Regions from separate parts of the Halobacillus seohaensis genome, predicted to be linked through region 3. Evidence: riboswitches for the same ligand, from Rfam matches in the RefSeq annotation. Region 3 holds a riboswitch; each other region holds the start of a gene.

Evidence for each region. A riboswitch is a leader RNA that binds a small molecule or an ion and turns the genes downstream of it on or off. The one in region 3 is predicted to bind cobalamin.
Region 1: linked by a shared signal. The riboswitch ahead of ACFQIC_RS01225 (DUF4430 domain-containing protein) and the one ahead of ACFQIC_RS16970 (hypothetical protein) in region 3 are both predicted to bind cobalamin.
Region 2: linked by a shared signal. The riboswitch ahead of ACFQIC_RS17685 (ribonucleoside-diphosphate reductase subunit alpha) and the one ahead of ACFQIC_RS16970 (hypothetical protein) in region 3 are both predicted to bind cobalamin.

Annotation. Positions count from the first base shown of each region.
Region 1 covers NZ_JBHSZV010000004.1:184,247-191,024, reverse strand. Annotated here, with positions in the region: gene ccsB (c-type cytochrome biogenesis protein CcsB) at 1-32, shown strand, start outside; gene ACFQIC_RS01235 (response regulator transcription factor) at 114-836, shown strand; gene ACFQIC_RS01230 (ATP-binding protein) at 836-2,626, shown strand; cobalamin riboswitch at 2,666-2,845, shown strand; gene ACFQIC_RS01225 (DUF4430 domain-containing protein) at 3,020-3,421, shown strand; gene ACFQIC_RS01220 (ECF transporter S component) at 3,430-3,933, shown strand; gene ACFQIC_RS01215 (RNA polymerase sigma factor SigX) at 4,682-5,209, shown strand; gene ACFQIC_RS01210 (hypothetical protein) at 5,202-6,350, shown strand; gene ACFQIC_RS01205 (ferredoxin) at 6,674-6,778, opposite strand, start outside.
Region 2 covers NZ_JBHSZV010000051.1:9,442-16,219, forward strand. Annotated here, with positions in the region: gene ACFQIC_RS17685 (ribonucleoside-diphosphate reductase subunit alpha) at 1-1,509, opposite strand, end outside; cobalamin riboswitch at 1,659-1,835, opposite strand; gene ACFQIC_RS17690 (class I SAM-dependent methyltransferase) at 2,040-2,717, shown strand; gene ACFQIC_RS17695 (cation diffusion facilitator family transporter) at 3,846-4,826, opposite strand; gene ACFQIC_RS17700 (Glu/Leu/Phe/Val family dehydrogenase) at 4,980-6,290, shown strand.
Region 3 covers NZ_JBHSZV010000047.1:148,469-155,246, forward strand. Annotated here, with positions in the region: gene ACFQIC_RS16960 (ABC transporter ATP-binding protein) at 1-1,048, opposite strand, end outside; gene ACFQIC_RS16965 (ECF transporter S component) at 1,066-1,644, opposite strand; TPP riboswitch at 1,792-1,951, opposite strand; gene ACFQIC_RS16970 (hypothetical protein) at 2,055-2,267, opposite strand; cobalamin riboswitch at 2,466-2,674, opposite strand; gene metA (homoserine O-acetyltransferase MetA) at 2,958-3,866, shown strand; gene ACFQIC_RS16980 (MFS transporter) at 4,008-5,180, opposite strand; gene ACFQIC_RS16985 (hypothetical protein) at 5,541-5,804, opposite strand; gene ACFQIC_RS16990 (PAS domain S-box protein) at 6,511-6,778, shown strand, end outside.

The DNA.
Region 1 (6,778 bases), on a different contig from region 3:
TAATTATTTCAGGTTTGCATTCGTACGCTTAAGAATTTATAGGCAGGTTGGGTTTGTTTATCCCACCTGCCATTTATTATAATCAGACCTAATACTATAGGAGGTGGGTATAAATGATGGATAACAACGAAGCTAAGATTTTAGTTGTCGATGACGAAGAGCGTATAAGGCGACTGATAAAAATGTACTTAGAAAGAGAAAACTATGAAATTGATGAAGCAGAGGATGGCTATGAAGCACTTAACATGGCATTACAGGAGGATTACGATGTGATCCTATTAGATATCATGATGCCGGGTAAAGATGGAATAGAGGTATGTAAGGAACTACGTGAGAAGAAAGCAACTCCAGTGATTATGTTGACAGCGAAAGGCGAGGAAGCCAATCGAGTACAAGGCTTTGAGGTTGGCTCAGATGATTACATTGTTAAACCATTTAGTCCAAGAGAAGTCGTTCTTAGAGTGAAAGCGCTTTTGCGAAGGGCTTCCACAACTAAATTTTTAGAAACAGATACAACGACGAGAAACATTTTGGTTTTCCCTCACATGACCATAGATAATGATGCTCACCGGGTGACTGCTGATGGGAAAGAAGTTGCGTTAACCCCGAAAGAATATGAGTTATTGAATTATATGGCACAGTCACCAGATAAAGTGTTCGATAGAGAGCAGTTATTAAAAGAAGTGTGGCAGTATGAGTTTTTTGGTGACTTACGTACTGTTGATACACATGTTAAAAGACTTCGGGAAAAGTTAAGTAAAGTCTCCACAAAAGCAGCAGGAATGATTAATACTGTCTGGGGAGTTGGATATAAGTTTGAGGTTAGTGGTGAGTAATGTTTTGGCGTAGTGTTGTTGGAAAACTATGGTTCACGATTTTATTGCTTGTTTGTTTTGTATTGTTTATTTTAACTGTTCTTCTCCTTGAATTTTTTGAAAATTATCATGTCTTAGAAGCAGAAAAAGAATTATTGCAGACGGCAACTAAAGTTTCTGATGTAGTTTCAGAATATGAAAGGGAAGAACTTATTTTATCCATGACTGATCTAATTAAAGATCCCTCAAGTCAAGTTGTGGTAACTGACAGAAGTGGTAATATTCTAACTTCCCCATCATCAGAAGGTAATGACTTACCAAATTTCAGTTATAACTGGTTTATGAATGATTCGGAGTTCGCTGCTGTTGTTGAGGAACGGAAAGATGTAATGAAAGTATCTAATATTGAAGATTCAGAATTAGGCTATATGGTTGTTGGTACACCCCTTAATGATCAACAAGGTGCTGTGTTTGTCTATCAATCACTAGACACAATAGAGGAAACTTCAGATCAAACGACCAAGATTATTTTCTTAGGAGCAGGCATCGCCATAATATTAACCACTATATTTGCTTTCTTTCTATCCACTCGTATAACTTCCCCTTTGATCAAAATGAGGGAAGGGGCACTTGAATTAGCAAAGGGAGAATTTAATACAAAAATTCCTATACTCACTCATGATGAAATTGGTGAATTGGCCATGGCATTCAATCGGATGGGTAGACAATTAAAGTTTCATATAGATGCTCTCAATCATGAGAAAGAACAATTATCAGGGATATTGCGTTCAATGGCTGACGGTGTGTTAACTATGAATCGTCAAGGGGATGTATTAGTTTCGAATCCTCCAGCAGATCAATATTTGCAAGCATGGGCTTTCGAAGTTAGTGGGATAGAAAAACACTATAGCGAACAACAAAGGAATCTGCCAGTTCCTATGAGAGAACTTTTTAATAAAGTGATTGACAACGAACAAGAGCTGATGACTGAAGTCACTGTTCAAGGTCGAACTTGGGTTATAATTATGACTCCTTTATACGACCAGGATCATGTAAGAGGTGCAGTCGCAGTTTTACGTGACATGACTGATGAACGGCGATTAGATAAATTGCGAAAAGACTTTATAGCAAATGTTTCCCACGAACTAAGAACCCCTATATCAATGTTGCAAGGCTATAGTGAAGCCATCGTAGATGATATAGCCGAGTCAAGAGAAGACAAAAATGAACTTGCGAAAATTATTCATGATGAGTCATTAAGAATTGGACGATTAGTGAACGAACTCTTAGATATTGCACGCATGGAAGCAGGGCATATCTCCTTATATCTAGAACAAATTCAAGTCGGTCCGTTTGCTAAGAAAATAGTTAGGAAATTTAAAGGACTCGCAGAGGAAAAACAAGTTCAATTGAATCTTGATCTACAGGATGAACATCCCATGATTTCCATAGATATTGATCGCATGGAACAAGTGTTAACGAACTTAATTGATAATGCAATTCGTCATACTGATGAGAATGGAACAGTTGATGTGATTATAGAACGTAGTCAGTCTGAATGGCTTATTCAAGTATCGGATTCCGGTCAGGGTATTCCTGAAGATGATTTACCTTTCGTCTTTGAACGCTTTTATAAAGCTGATAAATCTAGGAAAAGAGAATCTTCTCAAAAAGGAACAGGGCTAGGGCTTGCTATTGCTAAGCACATTGTTGAAGCCCATAGCGGAAGTATCGGAGTTCATAGCAAGGTTGATGAAGGTACTACGTTCACTGTGGTTATTCCTATCAAAGAGGAAGAAGATGAAAATTAGATTGCTAAATCGTTGAGAATCGTGTAACCTGTAATTTGAACTTAATATGTTGATGTTGGTGCCCAAATAGGGCTGAATAGGGAATCTGGTATTAATCCAGAACTGTCCTCGCAACTGTAAGTGTAGACGAAAAGGAGAAACCACTATAATCTTTATGGGAAGGTTCCTTAGTAGGATGAGACACAAGTCAGTAGACCTGCCAAACATCACTCGTTTCAAAGCTTCGAGGGTTGAGCGTTTGAGATATCCGTTTGGTTTATGAATGATTATGATTAACTCCATTTGGTATGTCTTAAGCCTGTTCTTCACTATGAAGAGCAGGCTTTTTATTGTTTATACATAAAACGTTTCTAGAAGCTTTGAAACAATCAAATAGTAGGGAGGAAGTTTTATATGAGCAAGCTTTATCAAGGATTTTTAATGACTTTATTGGCGGTTGTCCTGTTATCAGGCTGTCAAGAGGAAGCTAATGAAGGTGTATCTGAAACTGAACAAGAAAAAGTAGAGGAAGTATCTATCGAGGTTGAAATTTCTCAAAATAAAGGAGAAGAAGTTATTTCGACAGAAGAGCATTCCGTAGAAGAAGGAACCATGCTTATGGAAGTTATGGAAGATAATTACGAGGTTGAACAAGAAGAAGGATTTATTAATAGTATAGAAGGTATTTCTCCTGAAGATGGTGAACAAAAGGCTTGGCTTTATACGATAAATGGAGAGGATGCAACAGTCGGAGCCACGGAATATGAAGTAGAAGAAGGAGACGAAATCAATTTCGATTTTCAATCTTGGGAATGATGGTATAAATGAAAACGTATAAAATTACGCTGATTGCAATGCTAGCGGCATTGGCCGTTGCCGGAAGGATTGCAATGGCTCATTTGCCAAATATCCAGCCCGTGACAGCCATTATCATCATCACAGGCTTTTGGTTAGGTCCTTTAGCTGCTGTAACCATGGCTATCTTAACAACCTTTCTCTCAAACGTGATTCTAGGGATGGGAATTTGGTCGATCTGGCAGGTAGTCTCCTGGTCGGTGATCGGAATGATTGCTGGAGTTATAGGTAAATACTGGTCATCTATTCCTGTTTGGGGCTTATCGGTATATGGTTTTTTAAGTGGGATGTTCTTTGGGTTAATGATCTCAGTGACTATGTATACCGTTGGACAATCTTTTTGGGCTTATTATCTAGCGGGTATCCCTATGGACGTCAACCATGCAATATCTAACACTGTATTTATTTTGGTATTATCACCAATTTTAGGTAGGTTGTTTAATAAATATCATAAGTCCCATATCATGACTTAAAAGCTATCTTATTAGTAACGGGTTCTGTATAGTAATTTGTTTCGGTTTTTGGAATGCAAGTAAGAAAAGATTCGGTCGAAATCGTAAGTAGTTCTGTTTCGGTTGAGAAACATATGAAATAGTATATGAGTTAGCAGACCAAATCGCATAGCGGTTTGGTCTTTGTATTTTCCTGCCATTTGATGGGCTTCCTAGCCTGGAAGAAGTCATGAAGACCATTTTCTAAAAGCCACAATCGCTTACTTTCTAGCGAGGAAACTAGTGAGAAAACCTCATCCAGGTAGTGAAGAGTATAGAATCTCCCACCATGGTTTCATCAGCCTAAAATACCCCTATCTTATGGCTCTGATTGGATGGGGATTTACGAGATTCGCCGATTCGTCCGCGGAAAGCGAGCAAAGATTCCGATCCAATCAACAACGCTAACCTAGATAAAGGAGGCAAATCTTTAGAAAATAGTATATAAGAATTCCACGCCGGCTTGTATAAGTCTCTCAATAAGGTAGGAGGTAGAAGATTCGCATCCAACCAATAAATACCTATTATGGACAAAAATAATCTAGTATATGAAGCAAATAACCTCAATTCCCTTGCTTTTTTTGTCTATAGGTTAGCTGATTGGTAAGTAAAAAAGGGATTCTAATTTTTTATAGAATGGTTTCATTTATGGTTAGGAAAGATTATCATAGTAAAGTGTAACTTTTTACATAGATAAACGACTATTATGATGAACGGGGAGGCCGAGCATATGAAACCGTTCTTTGATGATTTTTATGATAAATATCATCAAGATTTATTTCAATACGTATTTTACATGGTGAAAGATCGTCAGGTTGCAGAAGATCTTGTACAGGATATTTACATTAAGGTGATTCGCTCTTACGAATCTTTTGATGGAAGAAGCAATGAAAAAACATGGTTATTTTCTATAGCGAAGCATGTTACGATCGATTATTTCAGAAAACAAGGAAGAAAAAGAAAAAGATTCTTTGAGTTCTTTAATTGGGAAGAAAAAGGTGAAAAGCTGCCTAGTAGCGCTCCTTTACCAGAAGAATTAGTTGAGAAAAGTGAACAACTACAGCAAGTCTATCGAGGCTTAGATCAGTGCTCAATCGATCAAAAAAATGTTATTATCTTACGTTTTATGCAAAGCATGTCCATTCAGGAAACAGCAGAAATTTTAGATTTTACAGAAAGTAAAGTGAAAACCATTCAGCATCGTGGCTTAAAAGTGTTAAAAAAAATATTAAATAGGGAGGTCGATTTAAGTGGGTAATGATCAAAAAAGTGAAAAAGAGATTCAAAAGATGATATCGGACCTCCCACGTGTTAATGAGTCTTTAAATAAAGGAGATTATCGTAAAATGATTAACAAAAAAATGAAAAACAATAAAAAACAAAGACCTCAATGGTTGATACCCGGACTGGCCACAATTTTGGCTATAGTTATAATCGCGATCGTTGGTCCAATGACTATAGATACAATAAATAATGAAGCTATAGAATCTAATGACCAAGCAGTGGAAGAAAATAATACAACTGAAGAAAGCAATGCTGCTGAATCAGCAAATGAGGATGACACGAATAAGTCAGATGACTCTATCGAGACAACTGAGCAAAATGAACCAGTGGAAGATGCTATGTTATTGGATCGTTTGATTGTATCCGATTTAGATGAATCTCGAATTGTTCGAGCAGTACCAGATCAAAATGCTCAATACACTATTCCTTTAACCATAGGATTAAAAGGAAAATCAAAGGAAGAAAGTCTAAGTGGATTTTCTCCAGAGGACATAGGACTCTCGCAAGATATCCTGAAGAATGTAACCATTTCAGTAGAAGAAGAATCTGAGGTAGCTACAGTTATTTTTCCAAATGATACTGAAATTGTGGGTAGTGCTATGAGTAATTCAATTATGGAGAGTCTAAGGTGGTCGGTGGAACCATATCAAGTAGAAGAAATTCAGGTGGAAACTGAAGGTGGAGAACCGGTCTCTTTTGGTAATTATGGGGAAGTTAGTACAATTGATCCAATAGAAGAAAATAGATATGTATACCAGCTATATATGTCTAATGATCGCGAATACCTAGTTCCTATTGATTTAGGTGAGAAGCTTTCATTTGAAGAAGCTTTAGAGGAGATGAAGAATTTCGAGGAATCTGAAAGTGTACAGCCTGCCATTCCACAAGAAATGGATATTGAAGTAAAAGAAATCGAATCGGAAATAGTAGTATTACAAATGAGTGTGAATGGATCAATAAAGGACCGAAAGCTAACTAGTTCATTAGAAGCTATCCTTGCATCTGCTAAACAGTTTGGTTATGAATCTATACAATTCGAAAATGTAAATGGGCTAGAGGATCTTAATTTCTCAGAACCTGTGCCTGTGCCCGAAAGTGTCAACCCTATAGAATGAATGATTTGAAGAGTCTTGTATTTGTACAAGGCTCTTTAGTCATTATAGAATAATCTGCAGTGATTTGATAAAATGAAAAGCATGAAGTAAAAGAGAAAAATCTTATGGGAAGATATCTCCGTAAAGGAAAGAAGTGAAATAAAGCTTTTTTGAGTAGATAGAAGATTAAATGAATGGACAACAACAATGGCTGCATGTACGATGTTTATTGACAGTAAAACCCTACAAATGTCTTTAAGTGGTTCTTCGTGCGATGGGACTATAAAGACAAACCTTTTAGCATAAAATGAACCCCCTCCACTTTGGTGAAGAGGGTAAATAGATTATCCATTTTTATGTGGGTCACCGTTAAATGGCTGATCAGCTATTTTTATAGAATCGGTCGGACATCCTTCAAAAGCGTCTTCCATATCATCCTCTAGAAATTC
Region 2 (6,778 bases), on a different contig from region 3:
GGGGATGGTATTTTGATCGATGACGTTATCTAGCATACGAACTTGAATAGGGATTAATCTTGATAGTACACCTTGAGGAACAGCTCGTCCTAAGTTAATACTTGATAAGTTACAGACTACGAAATCACCAGGAGTCTTGACAGTAATAATTTTTCCGTCTTCAATATGTTGCTGGTCTTGCACCGTAGGGCTTTGATTTTGTGTAATTTCTGTACAAAGGTTACTGCAATAAATCAATCCTTTGTGACTGTTAGGATTCATGCGGTTTACTTCATCTCGATAGAACATGTAGGGCGTACCTGTTTCGAGTTGTCCAACCATAATTCGTTTCATGATTTCGATTGCCGGAACTTTTTCTTTCGATAACTGGTTACTCTCAACGCAAGCCTGATAGTGTTCTCGGAATGAACCGTTGCCTCGTGTTTCATCATAAAAATCCTCTAGCGAGAAGCCCATGACTTTACGAACTTCGTGGGGATCGAATAAGTACCAATCTTCTCTTTTCTCAACAGCTTCCATAAATAAGTCCGGGATTGATACTCCTGTAAATAAGTCATGTGTACGCTGGCGCTCATCTCCGTTATTTAAGCGGCTATCGAGAAAAGGGAAGATATCTTTGTGCCAAATGTCTAAGTAGACAGCTACTGCACCTTGTCTTTGTCCTAATTGGTCAACACTTACCGCGGTATTATTAATTTGCTTCATCCAAGGTAGAACACCTGAAGAGACACCCTTAAATCCGCGAATGTCGCTGCCTCTGCTACGGATTTTCCCTAAGTAAACGCCGATTCCGCCGCCGTGCTTACTTAAGTTGGCGATATCCGTGTTGCTATCATAAATCGACTGTAAACTATCATCAATAGTATCAATAAAACACGAGCTTAATTGACCATAACGCTTCCCGGCATTGGCTAAGGTTGGTGTAGCCACCGTCATATATAGATGACTTAAAGCCCAGTAGGCCTCTTTAACAAATTCTAAACGACGAACGGAATCTTCATGGGCCATCAATGTCATAGCGATAATCATAAATCGTTCTTGCGGGAGCTCGTAGACTAGGCCAGACTTAGAACGGGCTAAATAACGGTCCCCTAATGTTTTAATACCAATATAGGTGAATAAATCGTCTCGATCAGGAACAATTGCTTTTTCAAGCTCATCCATTTCTGCTTTTGAGTACTGGTTAAGTATATCTGGATTATAAATATCCTCTTCTACTAATATTTTAACTAATTGGTGAAACTCTTGGTATGCTTGTGAACTCCCACGATTAACTGTTGATTTTTCATACATTTGCTGTAAATGTATACGACTGGCAAGATAGGTCCAATTTGGTGTTGTTTCACTAATCTCAGCTAAGCATTCAAGAATTAAAGCCCTAGCTTGTTCATTTTTATCTCCTTGGACGCTCTTAGCCTTTGTTACCATGCGCTCCATTTGAAGGGATGGAAAGAGTTCTGCTTGTCCCTCTAACCATTCTTTCCAATAGGATGTCATAACGGAATCCATACGTTCACTCCTCTATTAAGTATTTTAATAAAAATTCCATAAAAAAACCCGCTCAGAGTTGATGAGCGGGTGAAACGATGAAATGAAAGAGGCTATTAAAGAACCCCTTTCATTTCATCGCTTCATCTTCTCAAACCCCGAAGAAGTTGAAACTTCTGCGAACAAAGACAGGTCTCCTGACTCACACCCAATTCTACTCCGGTCCTTCCCGTGATTTTTGCACAGTGGTTCTTCCGTTTCGCGAGTGTTTACAGTTGCGGGGGCAGTTCTGGTTTTACACCAGATTCCCTATTAAGCCTATGGCATCTTCTGTTCGCGGATACTATATATGGTATTTTCACTTTAAAATTTTAGCTTATATTGTGTTTTAAGCATAACTGAGATTGTTATGATGTGCAACTATTTTTAATGAACTGGTATAATAAAGTGGAGAACTTTGCAGTCTTAAAGAAAATTAGAGATGTGTAATAAATTTTTCGGAATACTCGTGTTAATTTGTGATTAATGAAGGAGTAAGAGGAGGGTTCAAGATGACATTTGAATGGCATAAGGAAGCAGAAAAGCAATGGGATGGACGAGCTGAATTCTGGAATACCAATAGTCAGACCATGTGGGACGAGGGGAGTCGAAAAACAATTATCCCCTTTTTAAAAAAATATGTAAAGGAAGGGGGACACATTGCGGATCTTGGCTGTGGAGATGGATATGGATCGTTTAAATTAGAAAAAGAAGGTTATCGTGTTACAGGCCTTGATATTTCAGTAGATATGATTCAACGGGCGAAATCAAGGGTAGAAAATGAAAACCTCCAATTCACACAAGGTGATCTAGTGAACCTCCCATTTGAAAAGGAAAGTTTTGATTCGATTATGGCTATCAACTGTTTAGAGTGGGTGGAAGTACCTTATCAAGGATTAGAAGAAATGAAACGTGTGCTAAATCCAGGGGGGAGGCTGTGTATCGGAATCTTAGGACCTACAGCGATGCCTCGGAAAAATAGCTACCGCCGAGTGTATGGGGACAAAGTGATTTGTAATACGATGATGCCTTGGGAGCTGGAACAAATGGCGATTGAAACTGGTTGGAAGCATATAGATGGGCACGGTGTATATAAACGTGGGGTTGAAGAACAGGACGCGGCTGGTTTTGCGAAAGAATTACAACAGTCTCTTACATTTATGTGGGTATTTATATTTGAAAAAGAGTGAAGGAAATAAATCAGGAGATATAGGTTCCATAGAAAAGCGAATCATATCAAAAGTAATTAATACCAAACCATGATGTTCCTTGCAAACTAAGTAGTTCCGATACCGTGGAGAAAATCTAAAATAACTGTTGGAATAACATACTAAATACACTATGTTTAGCACCATAAATAACAGTGCAAATAACACACAAAAACGCTTGGACATTTTAATATCTAAGCGTTTTTCTTTATATTTTCTTCTTCAACTAAAGCATCTTTTACTTGAAGACTCAGCTTCGAGAGATGTTGTTTCCGTTATGGTTGAAAGCGTTTGGAGGTCCGGGAAATCACTCGCTTTCCGTGGGCATGTGTTGAGCCTTCCTCGGGCTATCGCCCTGCGGGATCCCACCGATCATGTTCATCCCAGCTCTTACGCCTTATAAGGACGAAGGCTACATCTAGTTCATCAATCCTATCGGGCGTTATCCAGCTCCAGCACCTAGCGGCTAGTGAGACTTCCCTCGCTTCGGTACGATAAGTCAACATCGAATCACGATGTTCTTCGTGTTTCCTTTATCTCCGACAGCTCAGTCCAGTCCATATGCCGCTGACCAAGGCGCCTCCGCTTTTAAAAGTGGAGTCTCGCAATTTTCCGGCCCTCCTTGCCATTGTGAGGCAGACGGAAACCTCAGTAATGGGTTCTTCAAATTGTAGGCTATTCATAGATGGGAGTGGGTGGCTAGGAAACGGGGAGACTCCTATGGGATGTGCGGGACAGCTGAGACCCGACCCCACAGGACGAAGTCCGAGGAGGCTCAGCGCCCGCCCCATGGAAAGCGAGCCGTTTCCCGCAGCCCCTACATTCACACAAACACCTCGAATTCAAGTCTTCAACAATACGGTCTCGTTAGTTTAATTGTAATCGTCCACAATCAGTCAACGTGCTAAATACTATGCTAATTATGGTGCAATTTGTAATGTTGATTTTGGTAAACCAAAAGGAATGTGGGGATTTATGTTAAAAAATATATAGATAACTACCAATTTACGTAGTAGTTAGCACGTTGACAATAGCTATTGTCATTATGTTAGTTGGGTTACGATTTTGTATGATAATTCAAGTGAAGGAGGGTGAGGTGCCCCGGACCTTCTAACGTTGCTCTTTATCATCGTATTGATCCATCGACCAGTTTTTTTCTTCATCGCTTTCTACAATACCTAAGATGACATCCGAGATACTAGAATCTTCTAAGACCTTATCGCGAACTTTATATTTAATATCGTCTGCCTCTGCAAGAGAGAGCCCCTTAATCAGCTCGATATAACTTTCAACATGATACTCTCTTCCCTCTTGGAGGATACGGAGTTTTTTAATATCAACGACATTCTGATCACCTAATATCACTTCAGCTACTCGTTCTTCAATAATTTTAGGGGCAGCCACGCCAATTAAACCAATCGTGTTTTCATATCCAATTTTAATGGCGATTCCAATTAATAATATTCCAATAATAAGTGTGCCTAGTCCGTCAAGAAAATATAGTCCCGTGAAGTAAGATAGGACTACAAAGATGAGGGCAATCATTGCACCAGACGTTGCGACAAGGTCTTCATAAAAAACTAGTCGTGTCGGCGGTGAGGAAAGTTTGGCATTTTTGAATGAATCTTTAAAAATATTAAAGCCTTTAGAACCCGCTCGGCTCTCCTCATTGATTTCTTTCATAACTTTAATCAAGATATATCCGTCAACAATGATTGATACAATTAAAATTATAACATTAAGCCAAATGTTCGAAGAGGATTTGGGGTCTTGAATCAGTCCCCATCCTTTTAAAATGGTTTCATAAGACATAATGGTAACAATAATAACTGCTATCAGAACAAAAAGATTTACTACTCGCCCAAATCCAGAAGGGAATCGTTCTGTCGGTTCTTTCTCCGCTAGTGCACTTCCGAAGAAAACAAATCCTTGGTTTGTAGCGTCAGCAACGGAGTGAATTGCTGTAGCAAACATCGCTCCACTTCCACTCACCGCAGCAGCAATACCCTTAATAACTGCCAATAATGCGTTTCCAACCGCCGCAATCCCAGATGATTTGTTTCCTTTTTTCAGCAATTTCCAATAAGACATTCATTTCACCCTCACTTATACTTTGCGTTGTTTATTATTGTGCTTAATAATTAAAAAAATAATCATTGTTCTCATCCTTTCCAACATGTTCTGTATAAAAAGCCTGCTTTCTTGGAACTTTATAAAGAGTGATTAATAGTAGGAGGCTAGAGCATGGGAAGCAATCGAGATAAGGCAGAGTCAGACATAACAACACAAGATCATAACCCTTACGACATAGTGAAAGGGTTACTTAGGGAATCTGTAACTAAGTTAGGTTTAAATGACAACATTTATCAAATTCTTAAAAAACCAATGAGAGTTTTTGAGGTATCTATTCCGGTACGAATGGACAATGGACACATAGAAAATTTCACTGGTTATCGCTGTCAACACATTGACATATTGGGACCTACAAAAGGAGGGATTCGCTTTCATCCTAAAGTGAATATTGACGAGGTAAAAGCTCTTTCTATATGGATGTCGCTAAAGTCAGCGATTCTTGACCTTCCTTTAGGTGGAGGGAAAGGGGGAGTGATCGTTGATCCAATTAATTTATCTGAACGTGAACTTGAGGTGCTAAGTCGCACGTATATTAGAAAAATTACGCCGATTATTGGACCGGAAAAGGACATTCCTGCCCCGGATGTTAACACTACCCCTGAAATGATGGGATGGATGATTGATGAATTTGATCAACTGAGGGGATATAATATTCCGGGTATGCTAACAGGAAAGCCTGTAATAATTGGTGGATCGCTTGGACGTTTAGAAGCAACCGGACGCGGAGTTGTTTTGACCATTCGTGAAGCAGCCAAAGTATTAGAAATGGATCTTAGTAAATCGACCGCTGTTCTACAAGGTTTTGGAAATGTGGGTTCGATGACAGCTAAGTTTTTAGATGAATTAGGTGTTAAAATTTTAGCTATAACCGATGCACACGGCGGGATTTACAATGAAGAAGGGCTTAACATACCAGAGCTATTAGAATTTGTGAAAAAAGGGAATTATGTATCTGAATATACGAAGGCAGATTCCATCACCAATGAAGATATGTTTGGTCTTCCTGTAGATATTTTGATTCCGGCAGCAATTGAAAATCAAATAACAAAAGAAACGGCGCCGCATATCCAAGCTAAAATTATCGCAGAAGCGGCAAATGGTCCAACAACGCCCGAGGGTGATCAAATTCTAGAGAAAAAGGGTATCTTCGTGATACCAGACATTCTTTGTAATGCGGGTGGTGTAACTGTCTCTTATTTTGAGTGGGTGCAAAACTCAATGAATTATTATTGGGATGAAAAAGAAATTAATCAAAAGTTAGAAGAACATATGAAGTTTGGCTTTAAAAGTGTAATTAATATGAGAAATGAGAAAGACTGTCGAATGAGACAAGCTGCGTACATGGTGGGTATTAATCATATTGTCAAAGCACTAAGTGCACGTGGATGGATCAAAGATTCAGATTTACAGGCAAATTCTTAATGTAGGTTTTATAAGAAAAAGGGAAGACAATGACTTCGATCAGTCACTTGCCTTCCTTTTTTTATTTGGCTGTGTTAAATTTTGTTGTTGGTTACTGTTATAAAATGTATTGATTTCTTTATGAAGCTACATTGCTTATTTTATCCGCTAAAGCCCACTTATCTTTAAGATCGGCTTCGTTGCTTTTGATTGGAGAAATGGGGTCTTGGAAATGGCTCGCTTTCCGCGGGGAAGACGGCAAGCCTCCTCGAGCTAAAGCTCTGCGGGTCTCGCCAGTCTATCCTTTCCCGCAGGAGTCCACCATTTCCAAGCCCCCACTACCATGATTATAGGAGCGAAACCATCATTCCAAATCAGATGCCGCTGAAAAAGTGTTTACGGTCAGAGGATCACAGTCAACATGTTGATGTTAAAGAAGAAATCACTCGCGTATAGTTGTTGATTGAGCTAATTCTCTTATTAAATTCACTTTTTTAGTGGCTTCCCAA
Region 3 (6,778 bases):
CTGAGTTGGTAATAAATTGGAATTCTGGATTTTGAAAAACAAAGGTTACATAGTCAGCGATATTTTTAATCTTCTTATGACTTTGCTCAAGTACGTAATAAGTGCCTTTAGTTTTAATCAAATTCATCAAAGCAAGTAACAGTGTGCTTTTTCCTGCTCCATTCTCACCAAGTACAGTTATCCATTCTCCAGGGTGAGCATCTGCTTGTTTTACATTGATTGTTTTTTCTTTTCCTCTATATCCCGAAAAGTGTGACAGGTGAATAGATGACTTTTCTTCGTTAATTTCTATTTTTGGAATATCTCTACGTTTACCTTCAACGTAATCTTCCCAAACATTTGGATACCAAATTCCTTGATCTATTAAAACCTGTTTATATTGATCAAAAACCTCCTGTTTCGATCCATCGGCAATTATTTCTCCGTTCTCCCCGAGAAGAATGACACGGTCAATAAAATCTACAATTTGCTCGATTTTATGTTCGACTATCACTACTGTTTTATCCTCGCCAACATCTTTTATAGTGTCCCAAACACGCTTGGTCCCTTCTGGATCTAACATTGCTGTTGGCTCATCTAAAAATAATACCTCTGGTTCTAGAGCTAGAACGGAGGCGATAGCTAACCGTTGCTTCATACCACCTGATAACATTTGTATTTTCGTATGGATCTCATCAATGTCTAATCCAACTTGTTGTAAATAATACTCAATATACTTTTCCATTTTTTCTCGTGGAATTTGAAGGTTTTCCAGGACAAATGCGATTTCTTCGTCTACATAGGGCATGCAAAATTGGGAGTCTGGATCCTGAAATAAAAACCCCCAGGAATCTGGGATGACCAATTCTTCCGCCTTCATGGGTACATCTACAGTATTAGGAATTAATCCCGTCAAGACTTGTAAAAGAGTAGACTTTCCTGAACCTGACGGGCCCAGTATTAATACCTTTTCTCCCTTATTCAGAGAAATGGAGAAATCCTTGAATAACAAGGATTCAACTCCCGGAAACTTCAACCGCATGTTTGTCATACTAGCGATACTTGTCATGATTCTCCACTCCTATACTAGCCTAAAGCCTTGTAATCTTCCTTAGAAGCAGGGCGCACAAGATTCGTTACTCCTGTTTTTTCTAAAGCCTGAACGATGAGATAAGCGAAGATACCTGAAATAAGAATAGCTCCAATCATTCTGGCTCCAAACATGATAAGCAAGTTCCAAAGTGCCAAGTCTCCGATGTACCCGTAATAGTAGTCAATGCCAATTGAAGCAAATGCAGAAGCAACACCTGCTAAAGATGCAACGAACATATCAAATCTCTTATATCGGAAAGCTGCGAAGATTAGTTCAGCCGCAAGACCTTGTCCTATTCCAAATATCAGTGTAGCTACGCCCCATTCACCACCAAAAATAAATTCACCTTGTGCAGCAGCAACTTCTGCCAATAAAGCAACACCAGGTTTTCGTATAATTAAATAAGCAACGATTGCAGCAATAAACCACATTCCATAAATTAATTGCTCTAATTGAAGTCCGAATGTTGAAACCACACCATACAACGGTCCCCACAGTTTATAGATCATACCAAATATTAACGCAATGATGATTGTTACTAAAATATCCGTTAGTTTTAAGCCTTTTCCCATTCTTCTTCATCTCCCATTCTATGTTTTTTATTAATTAGTAGAGCCATCGATTTTGCAACAATTCCTAAAGGAAATCATACAAAAAACCACTTCCCTTACCATAGTAAGAAAAGTGGTTGCATTGGAAATTTAAATATTAATCCTATTTATTTCGCAACTCCACTTCCCTACGCTGGTATGATCCAGATCAGGTTCTAAGGGTCTTAAAGTCTTACTTTAATCTCAACCTTTTGTCAGTAGTTGAATAGCATAGAATTCTAACTTTCTAGTGCTAATCCAACTAAAGAAGGTACCCCTAGTGGAAGAACTTCACTATTTAATTTTTTCAATATTCATACTATCATCATAATCAAGATTGTCAATTACCCAATTAAAATTAACTGAATGGTTATGCTAACAACTATAGCATTTTATGTGCAACCCTCACACTCATAATAATTATCTTCTATATTCAAAATTTTTATCATTTCACCAATTTTAATATCATCTTCTTCGGTGAATTCCATATCAGCCACTCGCTCCACAATTTTATCTTTTGCTTGTTCTTCATTCAATTCGGTTATACTAAATTCACTCTTAGTTCCTGTAGAGATTACTTCATATTCAAATAAAAAACGCTTCATTTTACTATCCTACTTTCAATAATTTGAGTATCATTCGATCATGCTATTTTCCGATATAGACTTGTCACTTATCAAGGTGATCTAGACAATAAAAAAAATCTCTCTTTCTAAAGAGAGATCGTCATGACAGCATGTAAATTCAGACTGATATCACAGTCTTAACTATTACAATCATAACACCTCCCTATTCCTCGTAGGTTTAGTGTATTACCAACAGGCAGGTCTCCTGACTCATGATCTTCACGTACCCACGCCTTCCCATAACCTTTCTTTTAAAAAGAAATAGTGACATTCTTGTGGGTAGTTCACATTTACAGTGGCGGGACCGTGTCGGATTTTAACCGAACTTCCCTTTTAAGTTGAATAAGCCTTTTCGCCTAGACAACACCTTTAATAATAAATGTATTAAATTTTCCATCATGGAGAATAACCAGATTGTCAGGTATGATAGCACCAGTTTCTCTGTTTCTCCGATAGTTTGGTGTTTTTTATAAAATTCTTTTTTCTATGAGAAAGACTCTAGCAATTTAACTATTTATTGTCAACCTTCCAAACATTCAGCAGAAGGGTAAAATGAACTTTTATATGGAATTAGGCCTTTCTTTCAGAATAATTAACGCTTTACCCAGTTGCACCATTAAAGCTACGTATCTATAATAAATATAGTACCTTAGTAAAGGAGGAACTTGATTGCCTATAAACATTCCGAAGAACTTACCTGCAGGTGAGATTCTAGCCAACGAAAATATTTTCATTATGGACGAGCAACGAGCGAGTACCCAGGATATCCGTCCTTTAAATATATTGGTTTTGAATTTAATGCCCGAAAAAGAACGGACAGAAACCCAGCTGCTACGACTGCTCAGTAACTCTCCCTTACAAGTAAATGTAGAATTACTACATACAGCCAGCTATGCGTCCAAAAATGTGAGTCAATCACACTTACAACAGTTTTATAAAAGCTTCAATCAAATCAAAAACAACCGCTACGATGGAATGATCATTACGGGAGCACCTGTAGAACAGTTAAAATTTGAAGAAGTCTATTATTGGAAAGAACTCACGGAAATCATGGAATGGACGAAAACTCATGTGACCTCTGTGATGCATATTTGTTGGGGAGCCCAAGCAGCCCTCTACTACCATTATGGCATCGATAAATTTAAGTTATCTGAAAAACGGACAGGCGTTTTCCAGCATCAGTTAGTCAATTCAGATGTGCAGCTTGTCAGAGGATGTGATGATGAATTCTTAGCACCCCATTCCCGTTTCACGGATGTCTCAGAGGAAGAAATTCTCGCACATGATGACTTGATACTTGTGTCTACCTCCAAGGATTCTGGACCGTTCACCATTTTATCCAAAGACAAGAAACATGTGATGGTGACCGGCCACTTGGAATATGATGCAACGACGCTAGGCATTGAATACCACAGAGACATGGACAACGGCCTACAACCAGAGATGCCGATCGACTATTTCCCAGACAATGATCCTAACGAAAAACCTTTGAACCGTTGGCGCTCACACGCTTATCTGGTATTCTCTAATTGGCTCAATTACTATGTATACCAGGAAACACCTTTTTCATGGAAGTAAAAGACAGACTTACTTATCGGTGTTCTGAACCACGCGAGCTTCATTCAAGTTCAATAGTTTTATAGTACAACGAGCTAAAAAGGCTTTTCCCAGATTCACTTTAACGGGGAAAAGCCTTTTTTCATAAAAACTCACCTTTTTTCAATTGGCCACTTTCACAGAGGACAAAGTAGTCTGACGAACCGCTTTACCGGAAACAGCCAACACAAGACCTAAGCCCATTGCCATCAATATACCGTCAAGTAATAAAGGAACTCCCCAATTGCCCGTGTAATCCCTGATAACTCCTGAGACAACGGGTGAAAGAACGGCTCCAATTTCTGCAATTAAATTTAGCATGCCGAACATCGACCCCCTACTCTTTTCTGGAGTTAGATCAGATGCCAATGCATGAGCAACAGGCTGCAAGGCAAAGAAAAATAATCCTGATACAAACAGAATGATCGACATGATAATTGGACTGGTGTGGCCGGTCATTACGTAAGCGGCAAAAATAAAGATAAGTACAGTCAGAATCGCCGTTAACACAACTAGAACATTCCTTCGGCCATTCGGACGGTGTGCCACTAAATCAGAAATCTTCCCTCCGAGCGGAAAACCGATGATGCCTGCCACCCCATTAAAGGATGCAACCAATGCAGCTGCCAACAGTGCCCCTCCTCCAAACTCTTGGACGATCGAGACAGACCAGAACCCATAAAACCAAAGATGCCACATAACTGGGATAAAAAATAAATAGAGTAAGAACAAATTTTTATTGACTAGCAAGGGTTTGATTTCGGACTTCTTCGTTTTGTATAAATAAAAAATTAAAAGCGGGCAAAGAGCCACTAGAATAAAGGCAATTGCAATAGAAGATAAATTCAATTTAACAGAAACGAAATAGATCCCCATCACAATCAGCAAAAACACAGCCGAGTAGCTCGACATATAGAGGAGCGTTTTTCCAAAATCAGCTTTTATCCCTGGTGAGTCGACAGATTCGTGCGGAGTGGTCTTCGGCTTTAGAAAAACGAAGAGGATAATTCCGATTACCAAAGTGAGCGCACCTGTTACAAAGAAGGGAAAACGCCAAGCACTTTCACCCATAAAAGATTCGGCAACTGTCAACAGATAAGGAATTCCGAGTAAACCTGCCGTCGGTCCAACTGAAACTCCCGTAAGAACGATGCCCATGCCCAATCCAACTTTTTCAGGCGGGGAATGAAAGGCGATGTAGGAACGGTCATTCGAATAAAAAACACCTTCTCCAAGCCCTAATAAAATTCTTAACGCAATAAAGGCAATAAGACCGCCGAGCCAAGTAGGAGGAATCCTAAAATGGTTAAAACTGTAAAAACCAACTTACCTTCACTTGTTCTGCCCCCTATTAAGATTTATTACTATAAGTTTAGATGATCTAAATTTTCCTGTCAGTAAACATGTGAGTTTATCTTACATCAAAATTACATTTGTGAAAATGTAATATTCGCCAATCTGTTGGATTCTTGTGCCCTCCAAACTTTAATGGGATGATAAGAAACTCATTCGTATGATGAACCAATTAGCAGATATTCCTTAACAAAAAGGTGACACGGCTTCCTCTTATCAGGAAACCGTGCCACATAGACACCTTCTTAAAGAAGGCTCATTCCACAGCATATAATAATAAATCACTTTCTAATCACGGCTTTCTTATTCAACGCGCCTTTCTACATCCGGATCTAGTTCTTTTTCATTCATATTAGAAGACGTGTCTGGTTCATTCATATACTTTGCATCACGAGGGTCGGTAGGTGGCCCTTCCTCTAATCTGTTATCTTCATCCTTATAGCGAGTTGGATCATAGTTAACATCTTCAGGTTGTTCATTCATCTCATTGTTATCTGCGTTACATGCAGATAACAAACTAGTTGAGAAAGCGACAGACATAAGTAAGATGATTAATTTCTTTTTCATTACTTAACCTCCATATAGATTTAGATCGAAACATTTTTAATATATACATTTTATATTTTTTTACTCTTTTTTTAGGAATTTAGCCTTTTGATCTCCCTGCCACAATTAAAATAAACGAACGACAAATTGCGATCGTCTCTGTTATTTTTATGTTTTTTTAAAGCAAAAGCGCAGTCTCCCCTTTTAGGAAACTGCGCCAATAGTTGGTTAACATTATTTCTTTAATAAAGTTCTAACCACTCAGCAACTATTCTAATACCAAGCCTATAACCTAATTCTTATCCATAACAATTTATACATCTGATTTTTTTAAAAGTTTTAAACATCTATGGTGTTGTCCATATTGTTCATCATAATCGTTTCCGTTACTTCAATCATTAAATGTTCAGGTTTGATTCCCGTATTATGAATCGTTATCGCCCTTAGAGGATGAATTACCCAGAAAAATTATACTACTAATAATAAAATTCGACATTTTTCAACTTTACCTTCCACTAGTCTGAAAATATGATATCATGCATCTTATAACAACTTAATCATCTTGTAAGTGCCCTATGAATTTATCTATCTCGTATTTTTCGACAAAACTTCACAAAAACACTAATTTCTATTCAAAAAATAAGTATATTAAAGTATAATTATTATAAATTTAACATGTAATATGTCTTAGTCCCTTTTTCCGACAAAATTTAAAGGAGTAGAGAACATGTTAACAACATTTATTTCTAACATGAAAAACATGCAGTACTCAGAACTAATTTTTAATAACATTTCAGATATGATCTTTTTAGTATCTGCAGATGAAGACGGATCATTTCGGTATATAACGGCCAATCAAAATGCGATCGATACTCTCCATTTCCCCGGTGATTTTAGAGGAAAGAAGATATTCGACCTCATGCCTTCACAATCAGCAGAAATTATTACGCAAAAGTACCAAGAAGCATTACAAAACAAAGAAACAATCACCTATC